Regions from separate parts of the Anaerobacillus sp. genome, predicted to be linked through region 2. Evidence: a T-box and tRNA genes for the amino acid it is inferred to sense, from the RefSeq annotation. Region 2 holds a T-box; the other holds one or more tRNA genes.

Region 1 (7,172 bases), on a different contig from region 2:
AAATGAATTACTTGATGCCTTTCCAGTTCATGTAGTTGAAAAACATCATTCTGAGCTAGTAGAAATTTTTGTATCTTTAGATGAAGAAGACAATTTAATTGAATTGAAACAGCTATGCTCAAAAAAGCAACTTGTAGATTGGCTAAAAACTTACGGACCTGATTTAAAAGAAGGTCAGAGAATAGAAGTTCCGATTTATATGAATTCCTGGCTGTCTAGTATAAACGACTTTCTTAATAGAGGATTTGTTGTAACGATTGATTATGGATACACGAAAGAAGACTGGACATTGCCAGAAAGGAAAGATGGTAGTCTACGTGGTTACTTCAAGCATCAAATGATTAATAATCCGCTACAACATCCAACAGAAATGGATTTAACTACACATATCCACTTAGATGCCTACGAAACAATCGCCAATGAACTTGGTCTTGAAAAAATTGTCGGGTTAAAACAAAGTCGGTTTCTATTACAGATCGGGATGCTAAAATTTTTACAAGAGAATTACGATCCAAATCCTTTCTCAGAAAAAAGCAAACTGAACCGAGCCATAAAAACTTTGATTAATGATACTGGGATCAGTGCTGCATTCCATGTTTTTCTACACGGAAAAGGTATGACCAATTCCAAATCTTATCGGCTATTTACGGATGATCCTTATCAACTTTAAGAACAACCATGCATAATACAAAAGCAATAAAAAAGGCGACTCAATGAGTCACCTTTTTTAAAAGATAAGAAAGTTAATTTTTGAACTTTAAAAGTTGTCTAGCGCAGAGCGCCAGCTGCTCCTGCGGATACTAGTCGCAAAGCTTTCTAGATGTGTACTCAAGAAGTTGCTTGTCGAAGCACAGCAGGCGCTCTGCGCTTTTCTTATATTTCTTAATGGCCACCAATACCAGGTACCATTATAAACGTTGTGTAATACGTAAATCCAACAAAGAATAATGTAAGAAAAGCACCAAAAATGTATAAGTACATACGTTCTGAAAGATTTAAGTAACTTAATGCTAAAAATGCGCCAGTAATACCGAAGAAAAGAATTGCTGTTGCATGCATGTCACCAACCATAAATAAAATTGCGAAAATACCTGTCCAGAAGCTTAAAACACGATACATACGCTCCACGTTTAACCCCCCTTTTTTATGTATAGGATATACACATTTAAATTTATTAAAAAATAAATTTAAATGTGTATGAGTAGATTACAATAGGTCTATTATATACCATTTGAAAACTACTTGTAAACAACGTTAAGGTAGTACTAACGTTTTGTATGAACAGAAACTATATTCAATACTGTCGGACATATAGCTGTTTTTATTTAAGTTAATTTCACCGAAGAAGAAATCGAAAAACCCATTAATTAACGCTTGATGCATTTTACAAATTGGAGCACGATCAGGAACTAGTTCCTTAAATGTACAATTATAAATTCTAAAGTTAACTTCGTGCGTTTCTTTGTCGTAATGCATTTCTGGATTTAAGCCTTGTTGAAGAGCTACTGTTTTAATGTGAGTTAACTTTTCTTCATTAGAAAGCTCGTTAAGGTTTAAGTCAAGCGCTTGTAAGTACATTCGTGAAGTTTCATAGCCGAATTTACGTCCTGTTTTCATTAAGGCTTTTTCACCAACTTCGCCTAAGCTTAGAAGTGTATCAATGGCAATTTCGGATAATTTCTGATAATCACGATATGGGAACTGGAGGCTAACTACTTCATCGGACAAACGATAAAACCTACTTGGACGTCCGCCTTTTCCAGTTTTTTTCGTTTCTGAAATTAACATGTTGACATCTTCTAATTTAGTTAAATGAAGCCTTGCCACATTTGCATGGATTTCAAATGCATCAGCAATTTCTTGTACAGTAACATCTCGATGTTGCTTTGTTACATATTGATATATTGAAAAACGTGTTGGATCGGATAGTACGCCAGTTATTTTTAGAGTATGATGCTCCATCTATTTTCACTCCCTATGAAATTCTGACTTAATTATAATACAGTATCAAATATAAATAAATGCGTTTTCAAGCTTATTATGTGACTAAAGGTAGAAATTATATGAAACTTTTTTGAATTTTTTCTATTTAGAGGCAGTTTTCATCACAAAGTAGCGCCAACAATCATTGTTTGGATGTACTAGTTAGTTGTTTTAAGTTTCAATAATATAGGGGACCTGTCATAAATTCACATATAAAAAAGATGACTATTCTCACAAGTCATCTTTTTATAGGATTCATGAAGTTCATAATTCATTATTTTCGCTAGTAAGTTCTAAATGTAGTTGCGTTAAAACATTCGCAACTACATTTAGTTTGAAATAGCTCGATTATGATAATTATGAAATTCACTCGATTGTATGATTATTATTATGGCTGGGATGGCAGGATTCGAACCTACGCATGACGGAGTCAAAGTCCGTTGCCTTACCGCTTGGCCACATCCCAACGAGTACATATCTTAGTATGGAAGAAACCCAAAAAAATATTCGTAAAAAAAGAGGAAAATAAAAAAGAGTGTAGAATATGATTTTTGACTTCTATGTTTCAATGCTTCTGTTTCTGAATTATAAAAAAAGAAGGTGGTTTTATTGTCAATAATTGAACAAAAGAGTGATGCGATTATTTCACGTGCTGTTCAAGAAAAAGCTTCAGATGTCCACATTGTCCCTTCACATGAAGCATCGCTAGTGCAGCTCAGAATTGGGACGCATTTACTTCCATTAGAAAAAATACGAAATTCTGATGCAGAAAAACTTATTTCGCACTTCAAATTTCGTTCGAAAATGGATATTGGTGAACGAAGAAGACCGCAGAATGGTTCCCTTACCTTGATAGTTAGAGACAAGCAAATTAATCTACGGATTTCTACATTACCAACATTTCCCCATGAAAGTTTAGCTATTCGAGTTTTACCCCAAAATGAAGTTGCCACTTTAGACGAACTCTCCCTTTACAAAAGTCAAACGGCTCAATTACGTACCTTAATGAAAAAAGCTCACGGTTTATTACTCATTTCTGGTCCGACTGGGTCAGGAAAAACGACAACAATTTATTCATTATTATATGATCAGTGCCAGAAGGATCGGAGAATTATTACGATTGAGGATCCTATTGAAAAAAAGACAGATGCATTCATTCAAGTGGAAATCAACGAAAAAGCTGGTTTAACCTATGCCGAAGCACTAAAGGCGACATTAAGGCATGACCCGGATATTATAATGATTGGTGAAATTCGCGATCCCGAAACGGCAAAAATTGCGATACGTGCAGCGATGACAGGCCATTTAGTCTTGAGTACAATTCACAGTAACGATACTAAAGGATGTATTTCTAGGTTGCGAGAATTCGGCTGTGCCGAGGTTGATATTAAAGAATCGGTGATTGGGCTCGTTTCACAAAGGCTTGTGGGCTTGTCTTGTCCGTATTGTGGTAATGAGTGCACGATTCATTGTTTGTTAAAGCGGAAAAAGAGAAGGTTAGCTGTTTACGAAATTCTTGCAGGAAGCCCTTTAGACGCTGTTTTAACTTATAGCAACATGAAAGTCAACTATCCGAAGTTAGGGCAGCTGATTAACAAAGGAATTGCATTAGGCTTTGTGAGAGAAGCTGAATATGAGAGGTGGCTATGTTAATGAAAACTAAACATAGCTGGAATTCTGTGGAGAAGGTCGAATTTCTAATTAGAATAGGTACGCTCACCGAACAGGGCTACACAATCTCTGAAGCTATACAATTCTTTCTCAAATATGAAAATGAAAAGCTCAAGCCGACGTTAACATCGATGCTAGCGAGACTTGAAAAAGGAAGCTCAATTAGTGAAGCATTAGTAATGTTACAATTACCGAAAAATATTATAAGTTTTGTTTATTTTGCTGAATATTATGGGAACTTATCAAGAGGACTTATCGATGGTGGCAACTTATTGAAAAAGACCCTAGACAGTAAGATGAAATTTCAAAAGTTAATTAAATATCCTTTATTTCTCTTTTGGATCCTAGGTTTGTTTTTAGTCATCATGTATCTTTATTTATTTCCCCACTTTACGCACTTGTTTTCTACGTTGAATATTCAACTGCCATTGATCACGAGGCTCTTTCTCCTATTCGTTGAAAACTCTCCAAAATTCGCGCTAGTTTTTTTAGCAACCGTTCTATCGATATCTTTATACTTTGTTTTTGTTTTTAGAAAGAAGACTATTCTGGAGCAAGCAAAAGTTTATGCGAGAACTCCTATCATAGGAAATTATTATAGAGGGATGATAACCTACTTTTTTTCCATTAATTTAAGCTGTTTAATGAAGAGCGGCTTAGCAATTTATGATGCTTTAGCTATTTTTAAAAACGTTGAAGGTTTAGGCTATATAAGTAAAGAAGCAGAGAATATGACCGCACATTTGGAATCAGGGGAAAAACTACAGAATGTGTTACTTTACAACACTCTTTATTGTAAAGCTTTAGCCTATATCGTCGAGCATGGTCAAGCAAATGGGCGCCTTGATGAGGAGTTGGAACATTACAGTCAATGGCTGCTAAATGATTTAGAGGCAAAAATGAAAAATCTGTTTATGATTATTCAGCCAATATTATTTTTTCTTATAGGAATTATCATCTTACTTATGTTCGTCTCTATATTGTTACCAGTGTTTTCTTTAATCAATGGGTTATAGTATTGATCCTGAAAAAAAATATTGACATTGATAATCATTATCAGTTAAAATGATTGTAACGAATATTTGAATAAAGGGGTGGTAATATGAGGTCATTATTAATAGTAGGAGCGGATCATCTGGGGTCAATACCTCAGAAACTCGAAGAATTAGGGTTTTCAGAGGTGACACATTTAAGTGGAAGAAAGGTACAAATGGTGAAGCGGGAAATCCCTGAAAACGTCGATTCAATTCTTGTTTTAACTGACTTTATTAATCATAATTTAGCTAAGACGTTAAAGAAAAAAGCTCAAGATCAATCAGTACCGGTTTACTATGCAAAAAGATCATGGTGTTCCATCTATCAAGCATTGTCTAAGTGTGAATTGTTGTGTCCTGTACATAACGACTGTAAACAAACAATGAAACATTAAACCTTGTTTTAAAAATAGAAAAACTCCCATTGCGGTTCATATGTGGGAGTTTTTTCGACTTTTCGATTAGATTTTCCATGACATGTACACGGGAAATCTATTTTTATAATTACTGGTTTTTACGCCATTTGTTAAATTCTAAGTATTCCCGAAATTGTTCTTTACTAACTCCTGACTCCATAGCCTCTTTGACTAACTCAATCCAAGCGGAATCAAGATTATTCTGTGCTTTGTTATCCTTATTTTCATTTAATAAGGATTCAACAGTTACTCCTAAAACAGTAGATATTTTTTCTAGGAATTGAATGGAAGGATTAGATTGGATATTTCTTTCAATTGAACTTAAGTATGATTTTGCTACACCGGCAGTTTCTGCTAGTTCAGATAAAGACATTCCTTTTTCTAACCGTAATTTTTTCACTTGTTCACCAATCATCTTTATCGTTTCCTTTCTCACCCTGTGAATATAATTATTTTATTATAACATTTGATAGATTGTTCTGTAAATAGAACCATGAGAATAGGTAAATTTACATTAAATTTCAAAAAAAATGATAAAAATTATAAAAAAAGCAGGAATTTTGTTAGTGTTTGTCTAATTCCTTTTCTGAGTTACTACATGTAATTCATCGTTGTCTCCACTTTACTACAAACCTTAAATGAAAGAGGTGAAAGAAAAAAGTACCGCCCCTCGTGAATTCCTATTGTTTTCTCCCCAATTTAAATCATTTTATTAATCTGATCATTAGTTAGAGACGGTCTCAATATTAAAAAGTTTTATTAAATATTGAGAGGTGGAACAAAATGAAATTTAAAAGTATTAAGAATAATGATGGATTTACGCTAATCGAAATGATGATTGTCTTAATGATTATTTCAATCTTACTCCTCATTGCCATTCCAAATATGACAAATAATAATGATCTTGCCAATCAACGTGGCTGTGATGCTACGATAGATTTATTACAAGCGCAAGTCGGAGCTTACTTTGTCGAACATAAAAAGTACCCTGTAAAATTAGAAGATTTAAAAGACAAGTATGTAGATACTATTGTTTGTCCAAACGGAACTGAACTTATCTTAGTAAATAATAAAGTCGTTGTGAAGTGATATGGATAAACTTTATTTTCGTAATGAAAAAGGTCACAGCTTACTTGAGATGACTCTTGTTCTACTTATTATTGCGACTGTATTGACGCTCCCTCTAGTTTCTCTCGGAGCAGTTGCTGACGCTAGTGAACGAAATCAGTTTATCTATCAGTTGCAACAGGATCTTTACTATGCCCAGCAAATGGCGTTGAGTCAGCAATTAGTTGCCTCTGTCGTTTTCTTGAATGGCAGTAAAGAATATATCATTCGCCAAGGTGGAGAAGTTATTTTACGTAGGAAGTTCCAAGTCGAAGGAACAACAATTGTCCAAGGGACATTATCATTAACAGACATTTCTTTTCTTCCCAATGGCAACGTTCAAAAGTCTGGTAGTCTTACGATAAGGATGAATGACCATCGCTATCGACTTGTCCTACTATTAGGAAAAGGACGGTTTTACATTGAACAATTGTAAAGGCTTTACCCTAATTGAAGCAATCACATCGTTAATGGTCCTGGTTGTTGTAACGACGATTGTTCTCCCTATTTTACTGATTGTCTACAATGAACGTATCGCTATTCAGCAGGAAAAAAATGCACTATATTACCTTGATAAGGCGATCACAAGCTGGATTTACGAAGACAAATCTTTTTTGGAAACTAATATAACGGATTTAGAAACTACGTATAAATTAACGTTCACCTTCAACAATGACCATCAGGAGCTCAGGGCATGTATCGCTTGGAATGCAGCCAATGACCGTCATTATGAAAGGTGTGAGAGTGCCAAAAGATGAAAAAGAACAATGGCTTTACCCTAATTGAAGTTTTACTTGCCTTCTCGATTTTCCTCGTTATTGCTTCCTTTATCCCTCAATTCGTAAAGCTTATTTCAGATGAACCAAAACATCTCCACAATATTGAGGTTTCTTTATTTTTTCAACAGTTTGCGATTGATATTCAAAAATCTGCTAAGATTGACGTCGCAAACAATGTTTTG
Region 2 (7,172 bases):
CTCGCCAATAACCTCACTCAATGTTCCTGACGCCTGCCTTCTTCCTAAGTCCATCTGAAACAAACGATCTTGAGCGGTCACGTACCCTTGTGCAAAATAAAGATCGTGCTCATTGTTAGCTTCGATGTGAGGAACACCATTAGGATCTCGCCAAACAGCAACTGGTTCATGAAGTCCAGACACTTGTACAGTTCCTTCTAGCTTCGGTAAAGGTTTTTTAAGTTGGAGATACCCCCAGAGGGCCATTGCTAGAAGGATCATGACGATTAAAACAATACATCCCAAAATCGCTTTTTTTAAAATACTTCGTCTCTTTAGTGGTTGCTTTTGAATCGTAACTTCCAAATTTTTTCCCCCTAATCCATACTGTGCATCCTATGTTTTATTATTACTTGAAAATTCTGAAAAAACAACTTAAAACTTCCTTATTTTTCAAGACTAATTTCTTGGTTTACTCCTTCAGCAATCTTTTCACCGAAGTTATAAACTCTAAAAAAAACAGGTGATTCATTACATGAGTCAGAAAGAAACGGACATACTATTTCTTGAGGAGCAGAGATGCTACTCACTACCAACTCCAGCAGCGTTTGAATGTTACGATCAATAACATTAGGAAGTTCGATTGTACCTTTAATGAGGTGATTAGCTTGCAGCATAACCGGAAATTTCAAGATTGTTCTTAACAATAATGAAATGAGGTGTCTGTGGGAAACAATAATCGATACGACCCCAGAAAATAAGCTCGTTGGATGCGGTAAGGAAGATGGTCACATTACGTTGACCATCTTCTTTTTGTGCTGCTTGCTTGAAATCGTTTCTTTTATGATCGATAGTTTCATCATAAAAAAGAAGGTATTACGCCAGTCGTAATACCTCCTATCTTCTTATTGTTTTCTTCTACCCAATAAATAACATCATCGCCACAAACGAAATAATCGGAAGTGCACCAAGTAACGCGACGCCAATGAATGATAACGTATTGACAAACGCTTTAGATTGGTTATCGATTTCGTTGATCGACATGACTCTGCCACGCAGTAAGATTACATTTATTACCGCAAAAACGAATACGAGAAGGATCACTCCAAATGGTAAGATAATATCACTTACTTCTCCAGTCCCAGCTGCTTCTCCAAGCTGAATAAAGCCAAAAACAACTAATAAAATTGGGATAATTTCAATAATCGGCACTTTTATAAAGAAACGGCTCATTTCTTTTTGAAAATTTTCTTGGGTGACGATTTCCTTACGCTCAATTCTTTCTTCAACAACTGCCATTAATTGCTTATAAGCAAATAAAATTCCAATAACAGCTATTAACGATGCTAGCACAAAAAACCAAGTTGGGTTTGTCATAAGATCACTCACTTTCGAATTTTTTTATACAGGAATTCCTAAATCAGTCTTACTATCGGACTAGGCCTTTATGTTAAACACCCCTCCAAATCTCTAACTCTTTAAATCGATTGAAATCTTTTTTTTAAACTGATTTCCAGATTTTCTTCCTGATTTATTAAAAAACTAACACCTATTTTAACATAAATTACCTGATCGTCTAATCATATATACAAATCTTCTCAAATAAATCCGTAATTCGATAACTAAAAATAAGCACATGCAAATCATTCTAGATTTACTTTTCTATGCTGAAAGAAAAAACATTTACCAGTTTTTTTCACTTGGCTGTTTTCCTTTTTAAGAGGCTCAAGAACTCGAAGATTCCCCCAAAAAAATAAGCTGCGATTTCCATCATGAAAACCGCAGCTATCCCTATATATAAGTACTCACATACATCTGGTCGCCTTCGAGCCACTCGGCAAAGAATACTTGCTCTGGTTTGACAATCCCTTTTGCTGTTAGCTGGCGCTGCAGCCACTGTTCGTCGTACCCTGCTTGTTTTAAATTATCCCATAAAACCTCTCCATCACTTATGACAGCAATTGGCATATAGACAGGTTCCGGTTTTAAGTTCAAATCTTTTTTTGTTGGCTTCTCGTATTGTTGCTTTCTCATGACATTAACCGTACCATTTGCTTCTAAAATCGCAAATTCTACTTCCCGAACTGAAAATACATCCTTATCACGGAGTAAGTGCTGAAGTTGGTTAATGTCCAATTTATTTTTCTTTAATTGATGACGGTCAATTTTGCCATTTCGGATGACAATTGCCGGGTTCCCCTCTAAAATTGACCGGGTTTGTTTAAACCTTTGCGTTACCCATTCTAACAAATAAATAAACGTTCCCCATAAACCAATCGCATATAAGACATAGCGAACACCTATATCCTTGCTATAAATGGCATTCCCGATTAATTCTCCCAGAACGAGCGCAGAAACAAAATCAAAGGGTGTAAGCTGGGTGATTTGCGTTTTCCCTAATAATTTTGTTACGAGAAACAAGGCAAAAAATCCAACGATGAGTTCTACAGATAAATGATAAAAATTCGTATTCACTTCTTTCGCCCCACTTTAAATTATGACCTCCTCATTTTTGACAAAGAGTTTAAATGCTAAACACACATGTCAAAACGAATGGATCATTTTCTATAGCTAGGCTCAAAAATACAATATACATACCTTACTGGACCTGAATAACGAGAGCATATCCCTGTGCAGGGAATGATTCGAGAATGTGACCGTCTGTCCATGCAGCAACAGTATCACCGACGTTTAAGTCTTTCATTTCGATCGTTTTTCCTTGACTATCCAAGATGAGCGTTGCTTCATCGACTGAAAAGTAAATTTGGTCTTCGATTAACAGTGAACTACCTTCTATACTCATTATTTTACCAACAATGTAAGGATCAGCTGTTGGTACACCATTATCATCTACCGAACTCATCAACCCTTCCGTGATGTTTAGGATTGCTTCATTTCCTTCTATAATTTCATTAAGTAAATCTAAATTTAAGTCAGCTTTTGTTGATACAAAAAGATCAATTCGATTTTCCATTTCATCGATTCCCATCGAAAACACTTTGCGGTTCGTAAGTAAGTCATCAAGTGAGTTTAATAGTTCATTTGTGATTGTTTCAAGTGTCTTATATGAAAATTGGGCAGGCTTTAAGGTAATCATAAATTCACTACCACTTGCACTTCCATTTTTTTCAGCAAATGCTACTAGTTGATTAGCAACTTCTTCATTAAAATAGTCTTCTTGAATAAGCATTACGACATGGGTGCTTGGATCGTGGAGTAAGTATAAGCCTGAATAAGCCAGTTCATTTAGTTCACTTGCCGCAAAATCTCGGACAACTCTAACTGCTTCATCTTCTGATCTTACTGGAATTTTCACTTCATATTCACTTTGAGCTCCTGGATATCCTGTCTTTTTGTCGCCCTCATTCCCTTGACCACAGCCTATTAATCCAAAAAACATTACGATTATCAATAAATATCTCATAAGCCCGCCTACTTTCTGCTTTCCTATTTTAAATATTAGACGAGAAAAAAAGAGGAAAGGTTTCAAATAAAGAAGAGACTGCCCCCATAACTTTCAGCGTACCTCAAAATGCAACTATCGCAGTATCCTTGTAGACAATCTATTTCTAGTTGACGAAGTTACTGATGGATTGCATTTGGACAGCCTCCCCACTATTCACTATCGCTTCCAGGAGTCTTTCAAAGGAACTATTCGATTAAAAACTAAACGAACTTTTGTTGTATATTTTGTATCTACACAGAAATAACCGTGTCTAATGAATTGAAATTTCTCTTCTTGCTTCACGTCTTTTACCGAAGACTCAATCATACAATCTTTCAAAATGACAAGTGACTCAGGATTTAGTTTTTCCTCCCACGGTTTGCCTTTGTCTTTGCCAATCTCATCAGTAATAATTAACCTGTTGTAAAGATGAACATCCGCTTTGATACCATGCTCAGCAGAAACCCAATGAATCGTCCCTTTTACTTTTCTTCCTTTAAAACCAGTGCCACTTTTCGTCTCTGGATCATACGTACAGTGCAGTTCTCGGATATTGCCAGTTGCCTCATCTTTAATCACATCATGACACTTAATAAAATAAGCCCCCATTAAACGCACTTCAGTACCTAGCGTTAAACGTTTAAAGCCCGGAATTGGTACTTCCATGAAGTCGTCGCTCTCAATATAGATAACTTTCGAAAAAGGGACCTCTCGATTACCTAATTCTCCATTTTCACTGTTATTTTTGACAGGCAAAGGCTCTATGTGACCTTCTGGGTAATTGGTAATGACAACTTTTAATGGGTTCAGCACCGCCATTTTACTGACGACTTCTGCTTTTAAGTCAGCACGTAATGATTGTTCAAGCATGCCCATGTCAACAAATGTTTGTTGTTTTGGAATCCCAATCTCTTCAATAAAGCTTTTAATACTAGAAGGCGTAAATCCTCTTCTTCTTAAGCCACGAATCGTCGGTAATCTTGGATCATCCCAGCCATCTACGTAAGCCCCAGTAACTAATTCTCGTAAATAACGCTTACTTGTAACTACTCCGGTTACATTGACTCTGCCAAACTCTCGTTGTTTAGGCGGATCAGCAATATCTAACTCTCTTAAAACCCACTCATATAAAGGGCGATGCTCCAAAAACTCATTTGAACATAAAGAGTGCGTAATTCCTTCTATGGCATCTTGAATCGGGTGGGCAAAATCATATAACGGATAAATACACCAACTATCACCTGTTCGATAGTGTGGCGCGTGAATAATTCTGTAAAGTACTGGATCTCGCAAGGTGATATTCGGTGAACTCATATCAATTTTTGCTCTTAGAACCTTGGAGGCATTTGCGAACTCGCCATTTTTCATCTTCATAAACAGCCCGACATTTTCTGCTACAGAGCGATTTCGGTAAGGACTATTTTTTCCACCTTCAGTAAGTGTCCCTCGATACTCGGTTATTTCTTCTGGTGATAAATCACAAACATAGGCCTTACCCTTTTTAATTAGGGTCAGCGCTGCTTCAAATATTTCCTCCGAATAATCAGACCCGTAAAATACTCGACCATTTGTGTTATATCCTAACCAATCGATGTCTTCAATGATAGCATTTACATACTTCATATCTTCCTTTAACGGATTAGTGTCATCAAAACGAAGGTTGAAATGACCTCGGTATTTTTGGGCAATCATATAATTCGTGTGGACCGCAAATAAACTTCCAATATGAAGGTAACCATTTGGCTCTGGTGGGAATCTCGTACAAATTGGTCTTGGAAAAGTATTGGCGCTCAAATCATCTTCAATTAACTTTCCTAAAAAATTTTCGCTCATCTTCAAACCCTCTCTCCTATTTTTTAGACAAAATAAAAAAATCCCACCCCCAAGACGTAAAGTCTTGGGGACGAGATTTCAAATTCGTGGTACCACCCCTGTTTATTAATATGTCACCATATTAACCTTTTCAGGTACGGCAATCAGCATATACCCTAGCTCTATAACAGGAGCTCCTGTCACACCATCCCCGATTAGGTTCCAATGTGCTGCTCAGAGGCTTGTTTCGAACGTTCATTCTTGCTCCTTTTCAGCTACCGGAGCTCTCTGCTAAAGAATTAAACGATCTACTCTTCTCATCATCGCATTTCATATTTTGTTCATAGTATCACCAAAAATAGGGAAATGTAAATAAATATTTCATGAAAAGTTTCAAGTCACTCTACCGGTACAACAAACCCATAGCTCTCCATGATCGGCTTGCCAATTGGTCCTCTAATAAAATCAATAAATGCTCTCGCTTGTTCTTCATGCTTTGTTTGTTTGATGACAGCAATCATTTGTTCTAATGGTGCGTGCAGCTGATCATCAATCAAGGTAAAGTTGACTTCTTCTTCTTTCACTAACGAAAGTGCAATGATCGCCACTTCGACGTTACCCGTTTCAACAAAAGTTAATGTATCTGAAATATTTCGGCCAAATACAAGCTTATCTTCAATCGTTTCCCATACCCCAGCATTTTGTAACGCTTGCTTTGCCGCTAATCCATAAGGAGCGTGGTCAGGATTAGCAATTGCCACCTTTACAACAGCTGACTCTACTAATTGTTCAAGCGTTTCTATTTTAAGTTGTTGATCAACCTTAGTAGCAAGTCCAATTCGCCCTAGAGCATAAAGCATTTTTGTATCGCTTACGACTAATTCTTTTTCATCTAATTGCTCAATAAACTGTTTATTAGCAGCTGCAAAAACGTCGAAAGGCGCACCGTGTTCAATTTGGTCAGCTAACTGTCCTGTTGAACCAAATGAGAACGTAACTTTTATACCTGTTTCCTCTTCAAATACCTTACCTACTTCAGTGAAAGCCAGGGTTAAATCTGAAGCAGCGGCAATATTAAGTTCAATGTTTTCTGATTGCGTGTTGTTGCAACCAACAGCAATCAGACTAAACAACAATAAGCTAATAACTATCATTTTTAATTTAATTAATCTCATTCAATTCCCCTCTTACTCTCTAAAATAGTCGACTCTTTTCTGTCCAACCTATTCTACCATAAAACATTCATGATTTTCCGCTCAACCTTGATTGAAACTATCTCCTGATAATGTTTCAACGAAATGGTTCATTTGATACCAAGAGTTTATATGTTGAAAGGCCCTTTCGAGTTTAATTGTCAACATCACTCTATTTGTCCATTCCAAAAAGACAAACTTCCCCCTTATGTAAACGATTTAATCAAACTACAAAAATATCATTTTTTTCCTAAGAATTTGTCTTTTCTAGGTAAACAAAACGAATTAATTGTGATAAAATCATTTATACAACGTAGAAATATTAACATAAGAATTTCATTACATGTACGCTCAGCGTGTACATTTATCTTTTCAGGAATAACAAGGAGGAATTAATGTGGCTAAAGTATTAGATAGCTTTTTAAAAGAAAACCTCGATGACCTAAAATCAAAAGGATTATTCAATGTTATCGATCCCTTACAAAGTGCCAATGGGCCAATGATTAAAATAAATGGAAACGAGCTAATAAACTTATCTTCAAACAATTACTTAGGGCTAGCAACTGATGAGCGCATGAAGGAAGTGGCTTTAAAAGCCATTAAAGAATTTGGTGTTGGTGCTGGCGCTGTTCGGACCATTAATGGAACATTAGAGCTTCATACTGACCTTGAAGAAAAAATTGCTGAGTTCAAACATACAGAAGCTGCAATTGCCTATCAATCAGGCTTTAACTGCAATATGG

The links. The T-box of region 2 lies ahead of ACK4M9_RS06030 (glutamine--tRNA ligase/YqeY domain fusion protein). A T-box ahead of a tRNA ligase gene usually reads a tRNA of that ligase, here a tRNA-Gln.
Region 1: it encodes a tRNA-Gln, which carries the amino acid that the T-box ahead of ACK4M9_RS06030 (glutamine--tRNA ligase/YqeY domain fusion protein) is inferred to sense. The anticodon was not compared.

What each region holds. Positions count from the first base shown of each region.
Region 1 is NZ_JBKBWN010000006.1:111,244-118,415, reverse strand. Features, by position in the region: gene ACK4M9_RS10385 (SAM-dependent methyltransferase) at 1-670, shown strand, start outside; gene ACK4M9_RS10380 (DUF2626 domain-containing protein) at 883-1,128, opposite strand; gene ACK4M9_RS10375 (helix-turn-helix transcriptional regulator) at 1,255-1,962, opposite strand; tRNA gene ACK4M9_RS10370 (tRNA-Gln) at 2,375-2,449, opposite strand; gene comGA (competence type IV pilus ATPase ComGA) at 2,593-3,636, shown strand; gene comGB (competence type IV pilus assembly protein ComGB) at 3,636-4,670, shown strand; gene ACK4M9_RS10355 (DUF2325 domain-containing protein) at 4,757-5,083, shown strand; gene ACK4M9_RS10350 (helix-turn-helix domain-containing protein) at 5,193-5,519, opposite strand; gene comGC (competence type IV pilus major pilin ComGC) at 5,888-6,193, shown strand; gene comGD (competence type IV pilus minor pilin ComGD) at 6,195-6,647, shown strand; gene ACK4M9_RS10335 (prepilin-type N-terminal cleavage/methylation domain-containing protein) at 6,634-6,969, shown strand; gene comGF (competence type IV pilus minor pilin ComGF) at 6,966-7,172, shown strand, end outside.
Region 2 is NZ_JBKBWN010000003.1:378,687-385,858, reverse strand. Features, by position in the region: gene ACK4M9_RS06055 (penicillin acylase family protein) at 1-345, opposite strand, end outside; gene ACK4M9_RS06050 (hypothetical protein) at 426-671, opposite strand; gene ACK4M9_RS06045 (hypothetical protein) at 898-1,356, opposite strand; gene ACK4M9_RS06040 (DUF421 domain-containing protein) at 1,771-2,454, opposite strand; gene ACK4M9_RS06035 (hypothetical protein) at 2,579-3,403, opposite strand; gene ACK4M9_RS06030 (glutamine--tRNA ligase/YqeY domain fusion protein) at 3,602-5,257, opposite strand; T-box leader at 5,321-5,569, opposite strand; gene modA (molybdate ABC transporter substrate-binding protein) at 5,635-6,411, opposite strand; gene ACK4M9_RS06020 (glycine C-acetyltransferase) at 6,827-7,172, shown strand, end outside.